Regions from separate parts of the Streptomyces sp. NPDC058576 genome, predicted to be linked through region 2. Evidence: riboswitches for the same ligand, from Rfam matches in the RefSeq annotation. Region 2 holds a riboswitch; the other holds the start of a gene.

Region 1 (10,519 bases), on a different contig from region 2:
CTGGTCCAGGAAGCTGTCCGGGTCCGAGGCGAGGAAGAGGGCGACCGAGGGGTCGATGCCGCCGGAGCGGTACTGCGCGGTGGCGATCGAACCCAGCTCGGTGCGGAGCGTGTTGAGCTCGGCCTGGCCGCGGGCGACCTTGTCCTGGAGCGCGTCGACTTCCTTCTTCAGGTTGTCCTGCTGCTCCTTGGCCCCGTTGTACTTCTCGGTGGCCGCCTCGGCCTCGTGGTAGAGCTTGTCGACCTTCGCCTTGACTTCGTTCTTGCTCGGCTTGGGGTCGGCGTGGGCGGCCTGGGAGGTCAGGGCCACGGCCGCGGCGGCGGTCGCGGTGAGCACGGTCACGCGGGTGCGGCTCGGCTGCTTGGGACGACGGTGGGACGCCACGAAGGCGAGCTCCTTCTTCCTCAGAGCCGCCTACCGGGCTGTGGGGGAAAGAATCCCCGGCTCCGTACACATGACGGACTCGGCGGTTCCTTCGCCGTCACCCCGAGTGGGTGATCAACCGTGCGAAGGTTCGAGGCCTGACCCTAGTGACCATCTTGTGATCAGTTCAAATCCTCACAGGATTTTTCTCGTCACACCAGGCACTTCTTTGCTCTCACCCCACCGCGTGTAGCGGCGACTTGACGGTACGTTCCCAGAAATCCGGCATGACACACATGCCGCCCATATCCCGCTAGACGCGCGAAAGGCGCTTGAGGAGCAAGACGGACGCGACCGGCCGCGCACCGGCCTTGGCCACGCCGTCCGCCACCTCGCGGTCGGTGGAGACGACCACGACGGGCCGCCCCGGCGGTTCCGCGCGGGCCAGTTGACGGATCAGCTCGTCCGCGGTGACCCCGGGCTTGCTGAACAGCACCCGCACCCCCCGCGGCGGCGCCAGCAGCACCGGGGCGGCCAGCTCGGCGCCGTCGAATACACAGGTCATCTCGGCGCCGGTCTGCGCCGCGAGCACCGAGAGGCCGCCCAGCAGCCGCAACCGCTGCTTCTCCAGCGGCATCTGGGGATAGCCGGTCTTGGTGACGTTGTAGCCGTCCACGATGAGGTGGGCCTGCGGCAGCGCCAGCAGTTGGTCCAGCAGCGCCGGGTCCGTCTCCGAAAGAGCCCGGGCGGCAATGTCCTTGGGCGACATCCGGCCCGGTTCCACCGCGTCCACCGTGTCGGCGGGATGCGTCGTCGCCGGGGGGAGCGCCAGCTCCCGCCGCAGCCCCGATGCGGCGTCCAGCACGGTGTCCAGGAGCAGTCGCAGCCGCATGTCCTCCACCGAGCGGCCCTCGCGGGCGGCCCGCCGGCTCGCCTCCAGGGCCGCCTCGGCCTCCCCCAGCCGCCCCTTGAGCCGGCGCGACTCGCTCTCCACGGCGGAGAGCTGGGCGGCCGACTCGGCCCGCACGGTGTCGGCGTCGGCGGCGCTGCGGCGCAGGGCGGCCTCGCCGCGCTTCACCTCGCTGAGCGCGCTGCGCAGCTTGCGGTGCAGCGACTCGGCCTCCTTGCGGGCCGTCTCCAGCTCGGCGCGCAGCCGCTCGGTGTCGGTGCGGGTGTGGGCGCGGGCCCGCTCCAGCTCCTCGCGCAGGTGCTCCAGTTCGCGCCGGGTCTCCTCGTCCGCCCGTTCCGCGTCGGCCCGCTGGACCTCCTCGCCGGCCGCCTCGACCAGCTTGACCCAGCCGACCGGGCGCAGCACATAGGCGGCCGCGGCCACATCCAGGGGATCGGCGGCGGCGGGCGGCGAGCCCGCCTCCAGCGCGCCGGTCAGTTCGGGCTGGGACTGGCCGAGCCGCTCACCGATCCGCTGCCGGAAGACGGCGTCGCTCTCCAGCGCGGCGGCCATCGCGTTCCCCGCGAACTTCGCCCGCCGGGTCGGGGTGAACCGGGCGTACTGCCGTAGCTGGGCGGGCAGTTCGGAGACGGTCAGTCCGCCGAAGGCGTCCGAGACCAGCGCGACCACCCGCCGTCGGACACCCTCGGGCAGCGGACGGCCGAGCGCCTCTGCGCCGCCGTCGGCCTCATCGGCCGGTCCGGCGCCGCTGGTCGGCTGATCCACCGTCCGTCACCCCATAGATATGTCGAAGGGTGCGCTCCCTCAGGAAGCGGCACCCGGCCTGTCCACCAGTTCGATCTGGTCCACCGCGTTGCACCAACGACAGCGGACCGACTCGATGGTCTCACTGACGACCTCCCGCTCCTCGACACTCGACTCACCGGCCAGGTCGAGGTGCACGTACTCCACGACCTTGGAGGAACGGGTCACGTCGAAGCGCGTGAGGTTGCCGCACAGGGTGCAGCGCCAGCGGGTCGATTCGGTCGGCAGGGGAACCGTCGTCATCGTTTGCGTCCTCTTTCGTCGTTTCCAGGAGCCCGCGCCGGGCGCGCCGCCGCGACTCCACCTGTCTACGTCAAGGATCTCGCGGTGCGCCGTCGAACTGCGGAAGTCCTGGCGTAACCCTACGGCCTCGCGTATAGGCATCGGCACGGCGAGGCGTTCCCTCCCGTTCTCCACCGTTACGTCATGCTCTGTACATGATCGAGTGGCGACAGGGCGACTGGCGGACCACGGCCGGGAGGATCCGGGACGCGGCGGCCTCCAGCGGCGCCCCGGTCACGTACGGACTGATCGCCGTCTGCGCGGTGACCTTCCTGATCAGCCCGCTCTCCGGGTTCGGCGGCGCCGCCCACCGGAGCGAGGAGGCGCTGCTCGCCGCGCAGAGTGCGTACTTCGAGCGGTGGGGGGTGATCCCCGCCGAGCTGTGGGAGGGCTCCGCACCTGCGCTGATCACGCCGTTCACCGCGCTGTTCGTGCACGGCAGCTGGCTGCACCTGCTGGGGAACCTGCTGTTCCTGTACGTGTTCGGCGCGATGGCCGAGGAGCGCATGGGGCGGGTGCGGTTCGCGCTGTTCTACCTGGGATGCGGCTATGTGGCGCTGGTCTGTTACGCGGCGGCGCACGCGGACTCCGAGCAGACGCTGGTCGGGGCGTCGGGGGCGATCTCCGCGGTGCTCGGCGGCTTCCTGTACCTCTTCCCGAAGGCACGGGTGACCAGCCTGTTCCCGTTCCTCTTCTTCCTGCCGCTGCGCTTCCCGGCCTGGATCGTGCTGGTCTTCTGGTTCGGGCTCCAGTGGGCGGCGGCCCAGGCCGCGGACGCCGGGCCGGGGGTGGCGTATCTGGCGCATGTGGCGGGGTTCGCGGCCGGGTTCCTGTACGCGTGGGTGCGCTATGGGCGGAGGGCTAGAGTGAAGGTTCCAGCCACGGCCACCGAGGGAGACAGCCAGCCGTGATCACCGCGATCGTGCTCATCAAGACCAGCGTGGACCGGATTCCGGAGATCGCCGAGGCCATCGCCGCGCTGGACAGCGTCAGCGAGGTCTTCTCCGTCACCGGCACCTACGACCTGATCGCCATGGTCCGGGTCGCCAAGCACGATGACCTCGCCGATGTCATCCCCGGCCGGATCAGCAAGATCCCTGGGGTCGAGGGGACCGACACCCATGTGGCGTTCCGTACGTACTCCCAGCACGACCTGGAAGCCGCGTTCGCCATCGGCCTCGACGCGTAGCCCCGGCATCCTTCGGCCGGGGACGGGCAGCGCGCCCGTCCCCGGCCGAGGTGTTTTCGTGACGCCGGCGTCCTCAGACCTGCGCGGCCTCGCCGCGGTCCGGGACGCAGCGGCCGTCCTCGGTGCGGTAGTTCCACTGGGCGCCCTCGCGGACCAGCTCGGAGACCGCCCGCAGGAACCGGTCGATGTGCTCGTCGGGCGTGCCGGCCCCGAAGCTGACGCGGATCGCGTTCAGGGACCGCTCGCCCGGCTCGGCCTCCGGCGCGCCGCACTCGCCCGGGTCCTGCGGGTCGCTGCCGAGCAGGGTGCGCACGAGCGGGTGGGCGCAGAAGAGTCCGTCGCGCACGCCGATGCCGTACTCGGCGGAGAGGGCGGCGGCGAAGTGCGAGCTGTTCCAGCCGCGCACCACGAAGGAGATGACGCCGACCCGGGGCGCGTCGTCGCCGAACAGCGAGAGCACCTGCACCTCGGGGACCTCGGCCAGCCCCGCACGGACCCGGGACACCAGCTCCTGCTCCCGGGCGACCAGGGAGTCGAAGCCCGCTTCGGTGAGGGCCTTGCAGGCGGAGGCGATGGAGTAGACCCCGATGACGTTGGGCGAACCGGCCTCGTGACGGGCGGCGGTGGTGTGCCAGTCGACGTCCACCCCGCCGTCGGCGCGCCGGGCCACCTTGCGGGACGCTCCGCCGCCGGCGAGGTACGGCTCGGCCGCCTGGAGCCAGTCGGCGCGGCCGGCCAGGACTCCCGAGCCGAAGGGCGCGTACAGCTTGTGGCCGGAGAACGCGACCCAGTCGACGTCCAGTTCGGCGATGTCCACCGGGTGGTGCGGGGCGAGCTGCGCGGCGTCCAGGACGATGCGCGCGCCGTGCGCGTGGGCGGCGGCGGCCAGTTCCCTCACCGGCCACAGCTCGCCGGTCACGTTGGACGCGCCGGTGACGCAGACGAGGGCGGGCCCGTAGGGGTCGCGGTCGGCGAGCGCGCGCTCCAGTGCCTCGACGGCCTGGCCCGGGGTGCGGGGCGCGTTGAGGTAGGTGACCTGGGCGTCGCGCCAGGGCAGCAGGGACGCGTGGTGCTCGGTCTCGTAGACGAAGACCTGGCAGTCGGCGGGGATCGCGGCGGCCAGCAGGTTGAGGGAGTCGGTCGTGGAGCGGGTGAAGACCACCTGGTCCTCCGCGCGGCAGCCGAGGAACTCCGCGACCGTGCGGCGGCTGTTCTCGAAGAGGTCGGTGGAGAGCTGCGAGAGGTAGCCGGCGCCGCGGTGGACGCTGCCGTAGTACGGGGCGTAGGCGGCGACGTCGTCCCAGACCCGCTGGAGGGCCGGGGCGCTGGCGGCGTAGTCGAGCGCGGCGTAGGTGACCTCACCGCCGGTGACGAGCGGAACGGTGACGTCCTGGCCCAGAACGGGCAGCGGGGCACAAACCGACGAGTCGAGGGCAGCGGTGGGGACAGACATGGCGAACTCCCGTAACAGGCAGGCGAAATCTGCGCGCCTGCGGTTACGCGGCGGCGCGGAGAAGGAAGGAAAGAAGGGTGCGCGGAAGAAGGGCGGTCAGCTCAGGGCGGGAAAAAGCCCTGGGACGTGCCCTAGCGCATTCGCTTGCTCACAGAAGGCTCCCTAGGGACCAGGACCCCGGGGGCTGGCATCCGCTGGATGCCGAGGGGCCCGCGCTTGCCGCAGACCTCGCTGCCTACGGCCTGGTCTTCACCCGGGGCACCCCGCCACGGACGGAGGGTTGCCGGACAGCGGGCCGGGGCCGTAGTCGCTGTCACTCATGACCTGCGCAGCATCTTGCCATACGTATGCACACGCGCAAGGGCGCAGTCCGGCATCCGGACCGCGCCCTGCGTCACACCGTGTGCTCCGGAGGTGTCTTCCCGTCGCGCTCAGGCGTTGCTGGCCGCCACCCAGCGCTCCAGCGCCCGCTTGGCGGCCCCCGAGTCGATGGCCTCGGCCGCGACGAGGATCTTCGCCGCGAGCTGTTCCGTCAGCGTGCCGGGGCCCGGGTCCAGGGCGACCAGGGCCGCCGCCGAATTGAGCAGCACCGCCTCCCGCACCGCGCCGCCCTCGCCGTCCAGCAGGCGGCGGGCCACATCGGCGTTGTACGAGGCGTCGGCGCCGCGCAGCGCCTCGACGGGGACGATGGGCAGCCCCACGTCGCGCGGGTCGAAGGGCTCCTCGCGGACCGCGCCGTCGCGGACCACCCAGACCCGGGAGGTGGCGGTGGTGGTCAGCTCGTCGAGCCCGTCGTCGCCCCGGAAGACCAGGGCGGAGTTGCCCCGGTCGGCGAGCACGCCCGCGACGATGGGCGCCATCCGGGCGTCGGCGACGCCGACCGCCTGGGCACGGACCTGGGCCGGGTTGGTGAGGGGGCCCAGGATGTTGAACGTGGTCTGCGCGCCGAGTTCCTTGCGGGCCTTGGCGGCGTACCGCAGGGCGGGGTGGAACTTCACGGCGAAGCAGAAGGTGATGCCCGCCTGCTCGGCGACCTCGACGACCCGCTGCGGGGTCAGCTCCAGGTTGACGCCGAGCTTCTCCAGCACGTCGGAGGAGCCGCTCGCGGAGGAGGCGGCCCGGTTGCCGTGCTTGACGACCTTGGCGCCGGTGCCGGCGATGACGATCGCGGACATGGTCGAGATGTTGACCGTCTTGGCGAGGTCGCCGCCGGTGCCGACGATGTCGACGGTCCGCCCCGGCACCTGGATGGTGTTGGCGTGGGCGTACATCGCGCGGACCAGGCCGGTGACCTCGTCGACGGTCTCCCCCTTGGCCCGCAGCGCGACGGCGAACCCGGCGATCTGCGCGTCGGTGGCCTCGCCGCTCATGATGCGGTCCATGGCCCAGGCGGTCTCCTCGGAGCTGAGGTTCTCGCCGCGCAGGAGGGGGTTCAGGAGGCCGGGCCAGGAACGGTCCGCCACGCTGTCGCCGCCGTTCGGGGTCACAACGTTCATGGTCCGCTCCAGGGTCCACAGCCGGTCAGGAAGATGGCCCCACCCTATCCAGCCGGGGGGACCGCGAAGAGCCCCGTCCATCGAATGGACGGGGCTCTCACGGTGGCGATCAGGTCAGGGGATCAGTGGTGGCCGTGGCCCTCGCTGATCTCCTTGTACTCCTCGGGGGTGGCCTTGGGGATCTGGTTCCCCTCGCCGAAGTACCCCTTGCTGAGCTTGGCGCGCAGCTTCTGCACCGGGGAGATCTTGCGCTTGACGCCGTTCTCGTCGACCGCGGGGCCGAGTTCGAGCGGCTTGTACTGCTCGTGCGCCGTGAGCGTGTGCAGCTGCCCGGGGCTGAGCGGCTCGTGGATCTCGACGAACTCACCGTGCGGCAGGCGCTTGATGATGCCGGACTCGCGTCCGTGCAGCACCTTCTCCCGGTCGCGGCGCTGGAGGCCGAGGCAGATCCGCTTGGTGACGATGAACGCGATGACCGGTCCGACGAAGAAGAAGATCCGGACGAACCAGGAGATGGAGTTCAGCGACAAGTGGAAGTGCGTGGCCCACAGGTCGTTTCCACCGCCGACGAGGCCGATGAAGTAGGCCGTGACCCAGGCGACGCCGAGGCCCGTACGGGTCGGGGCGTTGCGCGGGCGGTCCAGGATGTGGTGCTCGCGCTTGTCCCCGGTGACCCAGGACTCGATGAACGGGTACACCGCGGGCAGGGTGAGGATCAGGCCGAAGAGGACCAGCGGGATGAACACGCCCAGCGCGAGCGTGTGGCCCCACAGGTTGATCTCCCAGCCCGGCATCACCCGGACCAGCCCCTCGGCGAAGCCCATGTACCAGTCGGGCTGGGCGCCGGTGGACACCTGATCGACGCGGTACGGACCGAGCGCCCAGATCGGGTTGATCGTGGCGATGGCCGAGATGACCGCGATGACGCCGAAGACGAGGAAGAAGAACCCTCCGGCCTTCGCCATGTACACGGGCAGCAGCGGCATGCCGACGACGTTCTTGTTGGTCCGGCCGGGACCCGCGAACTGCGTGTGCTTGTGGTAGAAGACCAGGATCAGGTGGGCCACGAGCAGGCCGAGCATGATGCCCGGCAGCAGCAGGATGTGGATCGAGTAGAACCGGGCCACGAAGTCGTGGCCGGGGAACTCGCCGCCGAACAGGAACATCGAGATGTACGTGCCGACGATCGGCACGGACAGGATCGCGCCCTGGGTGAAGCGGACACCCGTACCGGAGAGCAGGTCGTCCGGGAGGGAGTAGCCGGTGAAGCCGGTGAACATGCCCAGCACGAACAGCAGGAAGCCGAAGAGCCAGTTGATCTCACGCGGCTTGCGGAAGGCGCCCGTGAAGAAGACACGGCACATGTGCACGAACATGCCGGCCAGGAAGATCAGCGCGGCCCAGTGGTGGATCTGCCGCACGAGCAGACCACCGCGGACCTCGAAGCTGATCTTCAGGGTCGAGGCGTAGGCCTCGGACATCCGGATGCCCTGCATGGGCTCGTACGGACCGTGGTAGACGATCTCGCCCATGCTCGGCTGGAAGAACAGCGTCAGATACACACCCGTGAGGATGATGATGATGAAGCTGTAGAGGCAGACCTCACCGAGCATGAAGGACCAGTGGTCCGGGAAGATCTTGCGCATGTTGGCCTTGGCGAGGCCGTAGATGCCCAGCCGGCCGTCCGCCCAGTCGGCCACCCGCTCGCCGGCCGGAGCCTTGCGCCCGCTCGCCGGTTCGGCGGCGGAGGGGTTTTTCGTCGCAGTACTCATCCGCGCTCCCAGAAGGCAGCACCGACGGGCTCGTCGAAGTCGCCGAGCGCCTCGAGGTTGCCCTCGCTGTTGACACCGATCCGCAGCTGCGGAAGGGGGTGGCCGGCCGGACCGAAGATGACGCGAGCGCCGTCGGAGAGGTCGAAGGTGGACTGGTGGCACGGGCAGAGCACGTGATGCGTCTGCTGCTCGTACAGGCTGATCGGGCAGCCGACGTGGGTGCAGATCTTGGAGAACGCGACGATGCCCTCGTGGGCCCAGTCACGCTGGCGCTTGTCCTTGATGTCGTCCGGCTCGATGCGGATGATCATCAGGGCGGCCTTGCCCATCTGCGTCTGGAAGTCGTGCGCCTCCGGGTCGAGCCCCTCGGGCATGGCGAAGGCCAGCGACCCGACGGTGATCTGCTCGGGGCGCAGCGGCTTCATCGTGTTCATGTTGATGAGCTGCTTGCCCTCGGCCCACAGAGTGGTCCGGAGCTTCTTCTCCGGCAGCGGACCGAGGTCGCGCAGCAGGACCACGCCGGAGAGCGGCACCAGGGCCAGCGCACCGAACATGGTGGTGCGGATCAGCTTGCGGCGGCCGATCGCGGACTCCTCGGCGCCGGCCGCGAAGTCGGCCATGACCTGGGCCTTGACCTCGGGCGCCGCCTCGATCGGGTGACGCTCGGCGGCGACCTCGACGTCGGACATCAGGGTGCGCGCCCAGTGGACGGCTCCCGCGCCGATGAAGAAGAGCGCGGCGCCCAGGGTGAGACCCAGGGAGAAGTTGAGCGCGCTCACATGGCCGAAGGGCCAGATGTAGACGATCTTGTCCACCGGGAAGATGACGTAGGAGGCGATGAAGCCCACCGTCGCCAGCATCGAGAGGGTGAACATCAGCGCGACGGCCCGCTCGGAGCGGTTCGCGGCGCGTTCGTCGAGGTCCTGGATGCGCGGCTGGTGGGCCGGCAGCCCCGGGTCGGCGAACGGGTCGTCCGTACCCTCGACCGCGCCGTGCGCGGTCTCCTGCACCACAGGCAGGCTGTCTTCTGGAATCTGTTGGCTACTCATGACTTCTTGGCCTTAGCGGTGTGGGCCGCGACCCAAACGGCGACTGCGACGAGCGCGCCGAGTCCGAAGATCCAGGCGAACAGACCTTCGCTGACCGGACCGAGACCGCCGAGGGCCAGACCGCCGGGGTTCTCCGTCTCGTCACCGTTCACGGACTCGATGTACGCGATGATGTCCTTCTTCTCCTGCTCCGGCATCGTCGTGTCGGGGAAGGAGGGCATGCTCTGCGGGCCGGTCTGCATGGCCTCGTAGATGTGCTTCGGGCTCACGCCTTCGAGGTCGGGCGCGTACTTGCCCTCGGTCAGGGCTCCGCCCTTACCGGTGAAGTTGTGGCACTGGGCGCAGTTGGTGCGGAACAGTTCGCCACCGTTGGCGACGTCCGCGCCCGCCGGGTCGACCTGCTTGTCGGTCGGCGTGACCGGACCGGCGCCGAGCGACGAGATGTACGCCGCGAGCTGGTCGATCTCCGCCTGGGTGTAGATGACCTTCTTCTTCGGTACCTGGGCGCCCGGCTGCTGCGCCGGCATACGGCCCGTACCGACCTGGAAGTCGACGGCGGCGGAGCCCACGCCCACGAGGGACGGCCCGTCGGTGGTGCCCTGACCGCCGGTTCCGTGGCAGCTGGCGCAGCCTACGGCGTAGAGCTTCTTGCCCTCTTCGATGGCGAGGGACTGGGCGGTTTCATCGGCCTGCGCCTTGCCCGCAGGCGCGAACGCGGCGTACAGCCCCCCGGTGGCCGCCAGCGCGAGGAGTAGTACGACGACCGCCGCCAGCGGATGGCGTCGTCGTGCGGAGAGCTTTTTCACGGATTACCCCGGTGTCAGGATCTTCTGCGTCGATGGTGGGCGGGTGCGAGCCCGGTTACTTGATCATGTAGATCGTTGCGAACAGGCCGATCCATACGACATCGACGAAGTGCCAGTAGTAGGACACGACGATGGCGGCGGTGGCCTGATCGTGGGTGAACCTCTTGGCCGCGTACGTTCTGCCGAGGACCAGCAGGAAGGCGATGAGACCGCCTGTCACGTGCAGACCGTGGAAGCCGGTGGTCAGGTAGAACACCGAGCCGTAGGGGTCGGACGAGAGGGAGAGCCCCGCGTCCTTGACCAGCTCGGTGTACTCCAGGACCTGGCCGCCGATGAAGATCGCACCCATCACGAACGTGATGATGAACCAGGTGCGGAGCTTCTTCACATCGCCC
Region 2 (10,519 bases):
GGCCTGCTGCGCGCGATGACCGACGACGGGCGCACCGTGATCATGGTGACCCACGACCCGATCGCCGCCTCCTTCGCCGATCGCGTCCTCTTCCTCGCCGACGGCCGGATCCGGGACGACCTGGACGCGCCCTCCGCGGAGCGGATCGCGGCGCGCATGGCGGCCCTCTCCGCTCCGGGGCTTGAGGCGGTCCCGGGGGATGACCTGGCTTCCCCGGCGTCTCCTGCGTCCCTGACGTCCTCCGCGTCCCTGACGTCCTCCGCGTCCCTGACGTCCTCTGCGTCTCTGACGTCTCCGGCGGTGGTCCCGTGCTGATGCTCGCGCTGCGCGGTGTTCGGCAGAGGTGGGTCACCTTCGTCGGGTCGTTCGTCGCCCTGGCCCTGGGAACGGGGCTCATCGCCGCCACCGGACTCGCCCTCGCCGCGACGTTCGACGCCCCGGAGCGGGGGCCGGAACGGTTCGCCGCAGCTCCCGTCGTCGTCCGGGCCGTCGACCAGCTCCGGGTCGACACCCCGATCGGGACCCGGACCAGCCCCATCGACCGCCCCGGCCCGGTCCCGCCGGGCCTCGCCGGCCAACTGGCCGCCCTGGGACGCACGGTGGAGGACCGGACCTTCCCGGCGGACCTCACGGCCCCTCGTACCGGAACCGACAGAAGCACCGGCACCGACAGAGACACCGACACAGGCACAGGCACCGGCACCGGCACCGACAGAAGCACCGGCACCGGCACCGGAACCGATGCCGGTGCCCAGACCCGGGCCGGCCATCCCTGGTCCGTCGCCGCCGCCGCCCCGTACCGCCTCACCACCGGCCGCGCCCCCTCCGCCCCGGGCGAAGTCGTCGTCACCACCGGACCCGGCGGCGCCCCGCTCCGTACCGGGGACCGCGTCCAGGTCCGCACCCCGGCCGGGACCGACACCAGGACCGTCGTCGGCACCGTGGCCGGCCGGGGCTTCGAGGAGGCCGTCTTCTTCACCGACGACGAGGCCGCCCGGATCTCCCCGGACATCGACGCCCTCGTGGTGCACGCCGACGCCACCGCCGTACGCGGCGCGCTCGGACCGGACAGCGGCATGGACGTCCTCACCGGCCACGACCGCCGCCGCGCCGACCCCGACCCCGACCGCGACGCCCGGGCCCTGATCTCCGTCAACGCGCTGCTCGGCACCGCCGCGGTCATCACCCTGTTCGTCTCCGCCGCCGTCGTGGCGTCGACGTTCTCGTTCGCCGTGGCCGGGCGGCGGCGGGAGTTCGGGCTGTTGCGCACGGCCGGTGCGACGCCCGGCCAGATCCGCCGTACGGTCTGCGCCGAAGCGGTCCTCCTCGGAGTGCTGGCCTCGGCGGCGGGCACCTGGCTCGGAGCCCGGGGCGCGCCCCTGCTGGTCCGCCGGATGACCGACGCGGGCCTCGCTCCGTCCTGGTTCGCCCTCGGGGACCCGACCTGGCCGCTGCACACCGCCTTCTGGACCGGGGTCTTCGTCGCCACCGCGGCCGCGCTCGTCTCCTGCTATCGGGCCGGGCGGACCGCCCCGACCGAGGTGCTGCGCGAGGCGGCCGTCGACAGCCGGGTCATGCCGATGAGCCGCTGGGCCGCCGCCGTCCTGGTCGTGCTTGCCGGACTCGGCCTGCCCGCCCTGGCGTTGGCGGTCGACCCCGGCAATCTGCTGGGCCGCAAGTCCTACATCACCCGGCCCATGCTCCTCATCGTCGGCTGCGCGCTCCTCGCCCCCGTCCTGGTGCGCCCGGTCGGCCGGCTGCTGACCTGGCTGCCCGCGCGGCTGCCCGGCGCCACCGGCGTACTCGTCCGGGAGAACACCGCCGCCGGCGTGCGCAGGACCGCCGCCGTCGCCGCGCCCGTCCTGATCACCGTCGCCCTCGCCGCCTCCCTGACCGGCACCGTCGCGACCCTGGAGGAGGCCAGAGCCACGGAGGCGCGCACCGCCGCCACCGCCGACTTCGTGGTGACGTCGGGACAGGAGGGCCGGCCGCTGGCCCCCGCCTTCGTGGAGCGGGCGCGGGCCGTCGAGGGGGCCGTGGTCAGCGTGTCGCGGTCCACGGCCGTCACCGTCCTCGAAGAGGGCACGGCCCTCGTCTCCTCCGAGGCCCGCGCGGTCGACCCCGCCCGGCTGGCGGCCGTGTCGGAGCTGCCCGTGACGGCCGGCCGGCTCACCGATCTCGACGACGGCGCGATCGTCGTCAACGAGGAGTGGCTGACCACGCGGGTCGGCGACCGGGTCACCGTCTGGCTCGGCGACGGGCGCGAGGCGTCGCTGCGGATCGCCGCCGTCCTGGCCACCGGTACCGGCGACAACGGCGTCTACGTCACCGCCCGGAACGCCGGGGGCGCGGCCGTCGACCGGATCGACGTCAAGGTCGCCCCCGGCGGTGACCGGCAGGCCGTCGCCGCCGCCCTGGGCACCGCCGCTGCCGCCACCGGTACGCGGGTGGAGACCCGGGACGCGTGGCTGGCCGCGGACAGCCCGGGGACGAACGACCACACCCGGACCGGTCTCCGGATGATCCTCGCCATCGCTCTCCTCTGTACGGGGACGGCTCTGGCCAACACCCTGGTCATGGCCACCTCCGACCGGGTCCGGGACCTAGCCGTGCTCCGCCTCGCCGGGGCCACCGTCCCGCAGGTCCTGCGGCTCGTCGCAGCCGAGGCGGTCGCGGCGGTCGGGGTGGGAGCCGTACTCGGGGGCGTGGTCGCGGCGGTGAACCTGCTGGTGGTGTGGGGCGCCCTGGCGCTGCTGGGCGTCACGTCCGCCGTCGTCGTGCCGTGGGGAACGCTCGGCCTGGTCGTCGCGGCCGCCGCGCTCCTGGCCGCCGGCTCCGCCGTCCTGCCGGCCGCGTTCGCCCTGCGGACCCGGCCGGTCGAACTCGCGGGCGCGCGTGAGTAGTCGTCGCCGCACTGAAGGGCGCCGGTGAGCCGCACGGAGTCGTCACCGTGTTCTGATTCTGACGGGCCGGTGAGCGCGCGCGTGAACGTCGCCGCGTGCTCACCGGCGTCCGTGAGCCCGCGCGCAGTCGTCACCGGCCCGACAACGCTCGTGATCGATCCGTCCAGGGATTAGGCTCGCTCCATGGGCAGTCACCCGGAACGTCTTCCGACCCCGACCACCCCGGCCGGCCGCGAGGGGCTCGACGCCGTCCTCGCCCGGCCGGACCGCGCGGTCGTCGCCCTCGACTTCGACGGCACGCTCGCCGACATCGTCCCGGACCCCGAGCAGGCCCGCGCCCACCCCGGTACCGTCGAGGCGCTCGCCGCACTCGCGCCGAAGGTCGCCGCCATCGCCGTGATCACCGGCCGCCCGGCGGGCGTCGCCGTGCGCTACGGAGGCTTCGCGGGCGTTCCCGGCCTGGAGCACCTCGTCGTGCTCGGACACTACGGCGCGGAACGCTGGGACGCCGTCACCGGCACCGTCCGGGCCCCCGCCCCGCACCCGGGCGTCACCGCTGTCCGTGCCGAACTCCCCGGTGTGCTCCACGAGTTCGACGCGTGGCGCGGCACCTGGATCGAGGAGAAGGGGCAGGCCGTCGCGGTCCACACCCGGCGCGCCGAGGACCCGCAGGCGGCCTTCGAGTCGCTGCGCGGGCCCCTCGGCGAGCTGGCCGCGGCCCACGGTCTGATCGTCGAACCGGGCCGTCTGGTGCTGGAGTTGCGGCCGCCCGGCATGGACAAGGGAGTCGCGCTCGCCAAGTTCGTCGCGGAGCTGGACGCGGAGTCCGTGATCTACGCGGGCGACGACCTCGGCGACCTCGCCGCGTTCGCCGCCGTGGAGAAGCTGCGAACGGAGGGCCCGGACGGCCTCCCCGGCCTCCTGGTGTGCAGCGGCAGCGCCGAGGTGCCCGAACTGGCCGAGCGCGCCGACCTGTCGGTGCCGGGCCCGGCGGCGGTCGTGGACTTCCTGGCGGCCCTGGCGGAGCGGCTGTAGAAGCGGAGCGGCTGGGGCAGCGGGAGGGGCGGCCGGCCCGCTTCCGGGCCGTCAGTCCTGCCGCAGCGCCTCCAGCTGGTCCAGGAACCACTGCTGCGGCGGCAGCGCGGTCGCCGCCTCGGCCAGTCGCTTCGTGCGCCCGGAACGCTCGTCCGCGCTCATCGTCAGCCCCTCGTGCAGGGCCTCGGCCGTGCCCGTCACGTCGTACGGGTTCACCACGAGCGCGTCCTCGCCCAGCTCCTCGTACGCCCCCGCCTCCCGCGACAGCACCAGCGCGCAGCCGTGGTCCGAGACGACGGGGACCTCCTTGGCGACCAGGTTCATCCCGTCGCGGATCGGGTTGACCAGCGCCACGTCCGCCAGCCGGTACGCCGCCAGGGAGCGGGCGAAGTCGTCCTTCACGTGGAGGACGACCGGCGTCCAACTCTCCGTGCCGTACGCCCCGTTGATCTCCGTGGCCAGGGACTGCACCGCCGCCGTGTAGTCCTGGTAGACGGAGAGGTCCTGGCGGGAGGGGTAGGCGAAGGCGATGTGCACGACGCGCTCGCGCCACTCCGGGTGGGCGTCCAGCAGCGTCCGGTACGCGTGCAGGCCGCGCACGATGTTCTTGGACAGCTCGGTGCGGTCCACCCGGACGATGGTCTTCCGGCCCTCGCCCACCTGCTCCCGCAGCGCCTCCATCCGCTCGTCCACGTCCGCCTCGTGCGAGCGGCGGCGCAGGAAGTCGGCGTCGGCCCCGAGGCCGTGCACCCCGATTCTGGTCCGGCCCGTGCCGCCGAGGATCTCCGTACAGCAGCCGATGAACGCGTCCGCCCAGCGCCGGGTCAGGAACGCGGCCCGGTCCGCGCCGAGGATGCCGCGCAGCAACTGCTCGGCGATGTCGTCGGGGAGCAGCCGGAAGTAGTCGACGGGCGCCCACGGGGTGTGCGAGAAGTGGCCGATCCTGAGGTCCGGGCGCAGCTCGCGGAGCATGCCGGGGACCAGGGCCAGGTGGTAGTCCTGGACGAGGACCGCCGCCCCCGGGCCCGCCTCCTCGGCCAGCGCATCGGCGAAGGCCCGGTTGTACGTCTCGTACGAAGCCCACTGCCGGCGGAACTCCGCGTCGAAGACCGGCTCGACGGGCGTCTGGTAGAGCAGGTGGTGGACGAACCACAGCACCGAGTTCGCGATCCCGTTGTACGCGTCGGCGTGCACCTCGGCGTCGATGTCCAGCATCCGCACGCCCGGCTCCCCTACCCCGCGGCGCACCGCCTCGCGGTCGCCGTCGCCGAGGGCCGCGCAGACCCACAGCTTGTCGTCGACGGCGCTCAGCCCGGAGACGAGACCGCCCCCGCCGCGCTTGGCGTCGAGCGTCCCGTCCTCGCCGAGCGTGTACGAGACCGGGCCGCGGTTGGACGCGACGAGGACCTGGGCAGTGGCTTCGGGATGCTCGGTGACCATGTAGCGGAACCTAGCCCGTTCGGGAAGCCGCCAAACGCCTCAGGGCTCCACGCCGCCCACCGCCTCACGCCGCGTGGCGCTCCGCGTACTCCGCGATCTCCCGCATCGGCGGCCGCTCCTCCGTGTCCACCGCATGGGTGCGGGGCACGAAGCCCTCCTCGCCGCGCTCGAACTGGGTCAGCGCCGGCCGCACCAGATGGCCCCGGGAGAGCCGCAGCTGCGCCGTGCGGTAGATCGCCGCCGCCATCCGGCCCAGCGCCTGCCCGTCCTGGTGGCGGTGTTTGCGTACCCCGACGTCGACCTGGCCCAGCGCGTCCAGGCCCACGGTGTGCAGCGCGTCCACGAGCAGCCCCAGCTCCACTCCGTAACCGACGGGGAACGGCAGCCGCTCCAGCAGGGAGCGCCGCACCGCGTACTCGCCGCCCAGCGGCTGGACGAAGCCGGCCAGCTGCGGCCAGTGCAGATTGAGCAGCGGGCGCGCCACCAGTTCGGTGACCCGGCCGCCCTGACCTGCGCTGTCGCCGAGCGGACGGTCGTACATCGCCTTGACGAAGTGGACCGTGGGGTCGGTGAGCAGCGGGCCGACCGTCCCCGAGACGAAGTCCGCCGAGAACTCCTTGAGGTCGGCGTCCACGAAGCAGACGATCTCGCCCCTGGTCACCAGGAGCGACCGCCACAGCACCTCGCCCTTGCCGGGCAGGGCCGGGATCCGGGGCAGGATCGCGTCCCGGTGGACCACCCGGGCGCCCGCCGCCCGGGCCACCGCGGCGGTGGCGTCGGTGGAGCCGGAGTCGATCACCACGAGTTCGTCGACGAGCCGGACCTTCTCCATCAGCTCCCGGCGGATCGTCGCCACGATCGCGCCGACCGTGGCCTCCTCGTTCAGCGCGGGCAGCACCACGCTCACCGACGTGACGCGCGGATCGGCGCTCCGGGCGTCGGTGAGCCGGTTCAGCGGGCGGTCGCCGGACGACCAGGAACGCCTGGTCAGCCAGCGTTCCACCTCTTCGAGCACGGTCGGCACTCCCTGTGTGTGATCCATCTCGCGGTTCGGACGACTATCTCAACGGTCCGGTGCTTCGGTTACAGTCTTGAACAACGCGGATGACCCTCGCATGTCGGGGTCGGAGCGCACATAAACGCCTGGATCGAAGATCCCGTGCCATAGAGCTCATCCAGAGGGACTGAGGGAACGGCCCGTTGAAGTCCCGGCAACCCTCCTGCCGACCGCGAGGTCACGGTGGGGAAGGTGCCAATTCCGTCTTGCGGCGAAATGCGTCGCGAGGAAGATGAGGAGAAAGGGCCTCCGCCATCATGGCTGTTCAGACCGTCGCAGGTAATGCCACCACCGCTTCCCCGGACCTCGGTCCCGCCGCGGCGCTTTCCTGCCGCGAGTGCGGCGAGCGTTTCGAGCTCGGCCCGCTTTTCGCCTGTGCGTCCTGTTTCGGGCCGCTCGAAGTGGCCTACGACCTGCCCACCGGCTCCCCGGAGGAGCTGCGCAAGCGCATCGAGGCCGGGCCGGACAACATCTGGCGCTATGCCCCGCTGCTGCCGGTGCCCGCCGACGTTGCTCAGAAGCCCAACATCAACCCCGGCTTCACCAAGCTGGTCAAGGCCGACAACCTCGCCCGTGAGCTGGGCGTCACCGGCGGCCTGTACGTGAAGGACGACTCCGGCAACCCGACGCACTCCTTCAAGGACCGCGTCGTCGCGATCGCCGTCGAGGCCGCCCGCGCCTTCGGTTTCACCACCCTCTCCTGCTCCTCCACGGGCAACCTGGCCGGTGCCGTGGGCGCCGCCGCCGCCCGCGCCGGACTGCGCTCCTGCGTGTTCATCCCGCACGACCTGGAGCAGGGCAAGGTCGTCATGGCCGCGGTGTACGGCGGTGAGCTGGTCGGCATCGAGGGCAATTACGACGACGTCAACCGCTTCTGCTCCGAGCTCATCGGCGACCCGCTCGGCGAGGGCTGGGGCTTCGTCAACGTCAACCTCCGCCCGTACTACGGCGAGGGCTCGAAGACCCTGGCGTACGAGATCTGCGAGCAGCTCGGCTGGCGGCTGCCCGACCAGATCGTCATCCCGATCGCGTCCGGGTCCCAGCTCACGAAGATCGACAAGGGTCTCCAGGAGCTGATCAAGCTCGGTCTGGTCGAGGACAGGCCGTACAAGATCTTCGGCGCCCAGGCCGAGGGCTGCTCCCCGGTCTCCGCCGCCTTCAAGGCCGGTCACGACGTCGTACGGCCACAGAAGCCGAACACCATCGCCAAGTCGCTGGCCATCGGCAACCCGGCGGACGGCCCCTACGTCCTGGACATCGCCCGCCGCACCGGCGGCGCGGTGGAGGACGTCACCGACGAGCAGGTCGTCGACGCGATCAAGCTGCTGGCGCGCACCGAGGGCATCTTCGGCGAGACTGCGGGCGGCGTGACGCTCGGCGTGACGAAGAAGCTCATCGAGGCCGGTGTCATCGACCCGACGCTCACCACCGTCGTGGTCAACACCGGCGACGGCCTCAAGACGCTCGACGCGGTCTCCGCCACCTCGCAGGCCACGGCGACCATCAAGCCGAGCCTGGACGCGTTCCGCGCCGCGGGCCTCGGCACCGCCTGACCACACCGGCACGAAGGAAGAAGGGCACCACCATGAGCGTCAAGGTCCGCATCCCCACCATCCTCCGTACGTACACGGGCGGCCAGGCCGAGGTTTCGGCGGAGGGCTCGAAGCTCTCCGAGGTCATCGAGTCCCTGGAGAAGGACCACCCGGGCATCGCCGCCCGCGTCCTGGACGACCAGGGCAAGCTGCGCCGCTTCGTGAACGTGTACGTCAACGACGACGACGTGCGCTTCGAGGGCGGCCTGGACGCGGCCACGCCGGACGGCGCGGGCGTCTCGATCATCCCCGCGGTGGCCGGCGGCTGCTGAACCGCCCGGGCCGCTCGCCGACGGCCCCACCGCACCACTGTGTGACCACGGTTGCCCCCTCCGCGAGAGAAGCGGAGGGGGCAATTCTGCATGGTTGAGCGCGGTACAGTTGGGGAAGCCCCACCCGCTGCCCGTGCCGCCCGCATATGAGAATGCGCCCGGCCGCGATAAGAAGCAGCCAAAGTACGTGAACCTCTTGCGGCATAAGTGCCCTTTGCCTGGCCCGACTTGCCCGTAATTCACAGCAAACCCGCATATTCGCGCGGTCTTCTGCGCCCAGAATTGTCGTCCGATTGACCTGTTGCAGAGGGCAGTTGGGCGGATACATTCGGCCGCGGTCGACGCGCTGCGGCGCCGCACACCCTCTCCTGTCGGAGGGTGAGTTCCGACCCGGGTCCGCGAAGTGCGGTCCCGTGCAAGGGCCAGTAATAGGGGAGTTAGGCATGGCTCAGGGCACCGTCAAGTGGTTCAACGCGGAGAAGGGGTACGGCTTCATCGCGGTCGACGGTGGTGCGGATGTTTTCGTCCACTACAGCGCGATCCAGATGGACGGGTACCGCACCCTCGAAGAGGGTCAGCGAGTTGAATTCGAGATCTCGCAGGGCCAGAAGGGGCCCCAGGCCGACATGGTCAAGCTCGCCGTCGGCTGAGCTCGGCGCGGTCGTCCGACGACACCACTCACGCACGTAGGGCCCGACCCCGGGATCAGGGGATCGGGCCCTACGCGCGTCCGGGGGCGGCGGTGCGCCGCGCCCCGGACCGCGCGCCGTCACACCCCCGGACCGCATGGCGGGCACTCGCCGGAGGCGCTTGCACTCTCGGGGGTCGAGTGCTAATCATTGGCGTTAGCACTCTCCAGGTGAGAGTGACAGAAACTTGGACCGGGCCGGTGAGGCCCGCAGGCGCGGTGGGGCAAGGAACCACCACGCAGGCAGGCCGTCCGTCGCGGGCGCCTCTCGGTCCGGAGAAATCCACCCCTGTCCGGGAGGACCACTTCACATGGCCAAGATCATCGCGTTCGACGAGGAGGCACGGCGCGGTCTCGAGCGCGGGATGAACCAGCTCGCCGACGCCGTCAAGGTCACCCTCGGCCCCAAGGGCCGTAACGTCGTCCTCGAGAAGAAGTGGGGCGCGCCCACGATCACCAACGATGGTGTTTCCATCGCCAAGGAGATCGAGCTCGAGGACCCGTACGAGAAGATCGGTGCGGAGCTGGTCAAGGAGGTCGCCAAGAAGACGGACGACGTCGCCGGCGACGGTACGACCACCGCCACCGTTCTCGCCCAGGCTCTCGTCCGCGAGGGTCTGCGCAACGTCGCCGCAGGCGCCAACCCGATGGCCCTCAAGCGCGGCATCGAGAAGGCCGTCGAGGCCGTCTCCGCCGCTCTGCTGGAGCAGGCCAAGGACGTGGAGACCAAGGAGCAGATCGCTTCGACCGCCTCCATCTCCGCCGCCGACACCGAGATCGGCGCCAAGATCGCCGAGGCGATGGACAAGGTCGGCAAGGAAGGCGTCATCACCGTCGAGGAGTCCCAGACCTTCGGTCTGGAGCTGGAGCTCACCGAGGGTATGCGCTTCGACAAGGGCTACATCTCGGCGTACTTCGCGACCGACATGGAGCGTATGGAGGCGTCGCTCGACGACCCGTACATCCTGATCGTCAACTCGAAGATCGGCAGCGTCAAGGACCTGATCCCGCTGCTGGAGAAGGTCATGCAGTCGGGCAAGCCCCTGCTGATCATCGCCGAGGACGTCGAGGGCGAGGCGCTCTCCACCCTGGTCGTCAACAAGATCAAGGGCACGTTCAAGTCCGTCGCCGTCAAGGCCCCGGGCTTCGGCGACCGCCGCAAGGCCATGCTCGCGGACATCGCCATCCTCACCGGTGGCACCGTGATCTCCGAGGAGGTCGGTCTCAAGCTGGAGAACGCCGGCCTGGACCTGCTCGGCCGCGCCCGCAAGGTCGTCATCACCAAGGACGAGACGACGATCGTCGACGGCGCCGGTGACAGCGACCAGGTTCAGGGTCGCGTCAACCAGATCCGTGCCGAGATCGAGAACTCCGACTCGGACTACGACCGCGAGAAGCTCCAGGAGCGCCTGGCGAAGCTGGCCGGCGGCGTGGCCGTCATCAAGGCCGGCGCCGCCACCGAGGTGGAGCTCAAGGAGCGCAAGCACCGCATCGAGGACGCGGTGCGCAACGCCAAGGCCGCCGTCGAGGAG

The links. A riboswitch is a leader RNA that binds a small molecule or an ion and turns the genes downstream of it on or off. The one in region 2 is predicted to bind S-adenosylmethionine.
Region 1: linked by a shared signal. The riboswitch ahead of ACFWRV_RS26285 (aminotransferase class V-fold PLP-dependent enzyme) and the one ahead of thrC (threonine synthase) in region 2 are both predicted to bind S-adenosylmethionine.

Annotation. Positions count from the first base shown of each region.
Region 1 is NZ_JBHXPF010000044.1:12,297-22,815, reverse strand. Features, by position in the region: gene ACFWRV_RS26310 (NlpC/P60 family protein) at 1-384, opposite strand, end outside; gene ACFWRV_RS26305 (NYN domain-containing protein) at 677-2,038, opposite strand; gene ACFWRV_RS26300 (hypothetical protein) at 2,078-2,320, opposite strand; gene ACFWRV_RS26295 (rhomboid family intramembrane serine protease) at 2,515-3,270, shown strand; gene ACFWRV_RS26290 (Lrp/AsnC family transcriptional regulator) at 3,267-3,548, shown strand; gene ACFWRV_RS26285 (aminotransferase class V-fold PLP-dependent enzyme) at 3,622-5,001, opposite strand; SAM riboswitch class IV at 5,209-5,326, opposite strand; gene trpD (anthranilate phosphoribosyltransferase) at 5,433-6,497, opposite strand; gene ACFWRV_RS26275 (cytochrome bc complex cytochrome b subunit) at 6,620-8,269, opposite strand; gene ACFWRV_RS26270 (Rieske 2Fe-2S domain-containing protein) at 8,266-9,318, opposite strand; gene ACFWRV_RS26265 (c-type cytochrome) at 9,315-10,124, opposite strand; gene ACFWRV_RS26260 (heme-copper oxidase subunit III) at 10,180-10,519, opposite strand, start outside.
Region 2 is NZ_JBHXPF010000005.1:18,401-28,919, reverse strand. Features, by position in the region: gene ACFWRV_RS05660 (ABC transporter ATP-binding protein) at 1-315, shown strand, start outside; gene ACFWRV_RS05655 (FtsX-like permease family protein) at 309-2,903, shown strand; gene otsB (trehalose-phosphatase) at 3,087-3,938, shown strand; gene ACFWRV_RS05645 (trehalose-6-phosphate synthase) at 3,990-5,378, opposite strand; gene ACFWRV_RS05640 (glucosyl-3-phosphoglycerate synthase) at 5,443-6,393, opposite strand; SAM riboswitch class I at 6,547-6,674, shown strand; gene thrC (threonine synthase) at 6,693-7,988, shown strand; gene ACFWRV_RS05630 (MoaD/ThiS family protein) at 8,021-8,299, shown strand; gene ACFWRV_RS05625 (cold-shock protein) at 8,743-8,949, shown strand; gene groL (chaperonin GroEL) at 9,299-10,519, shown strand, end outside.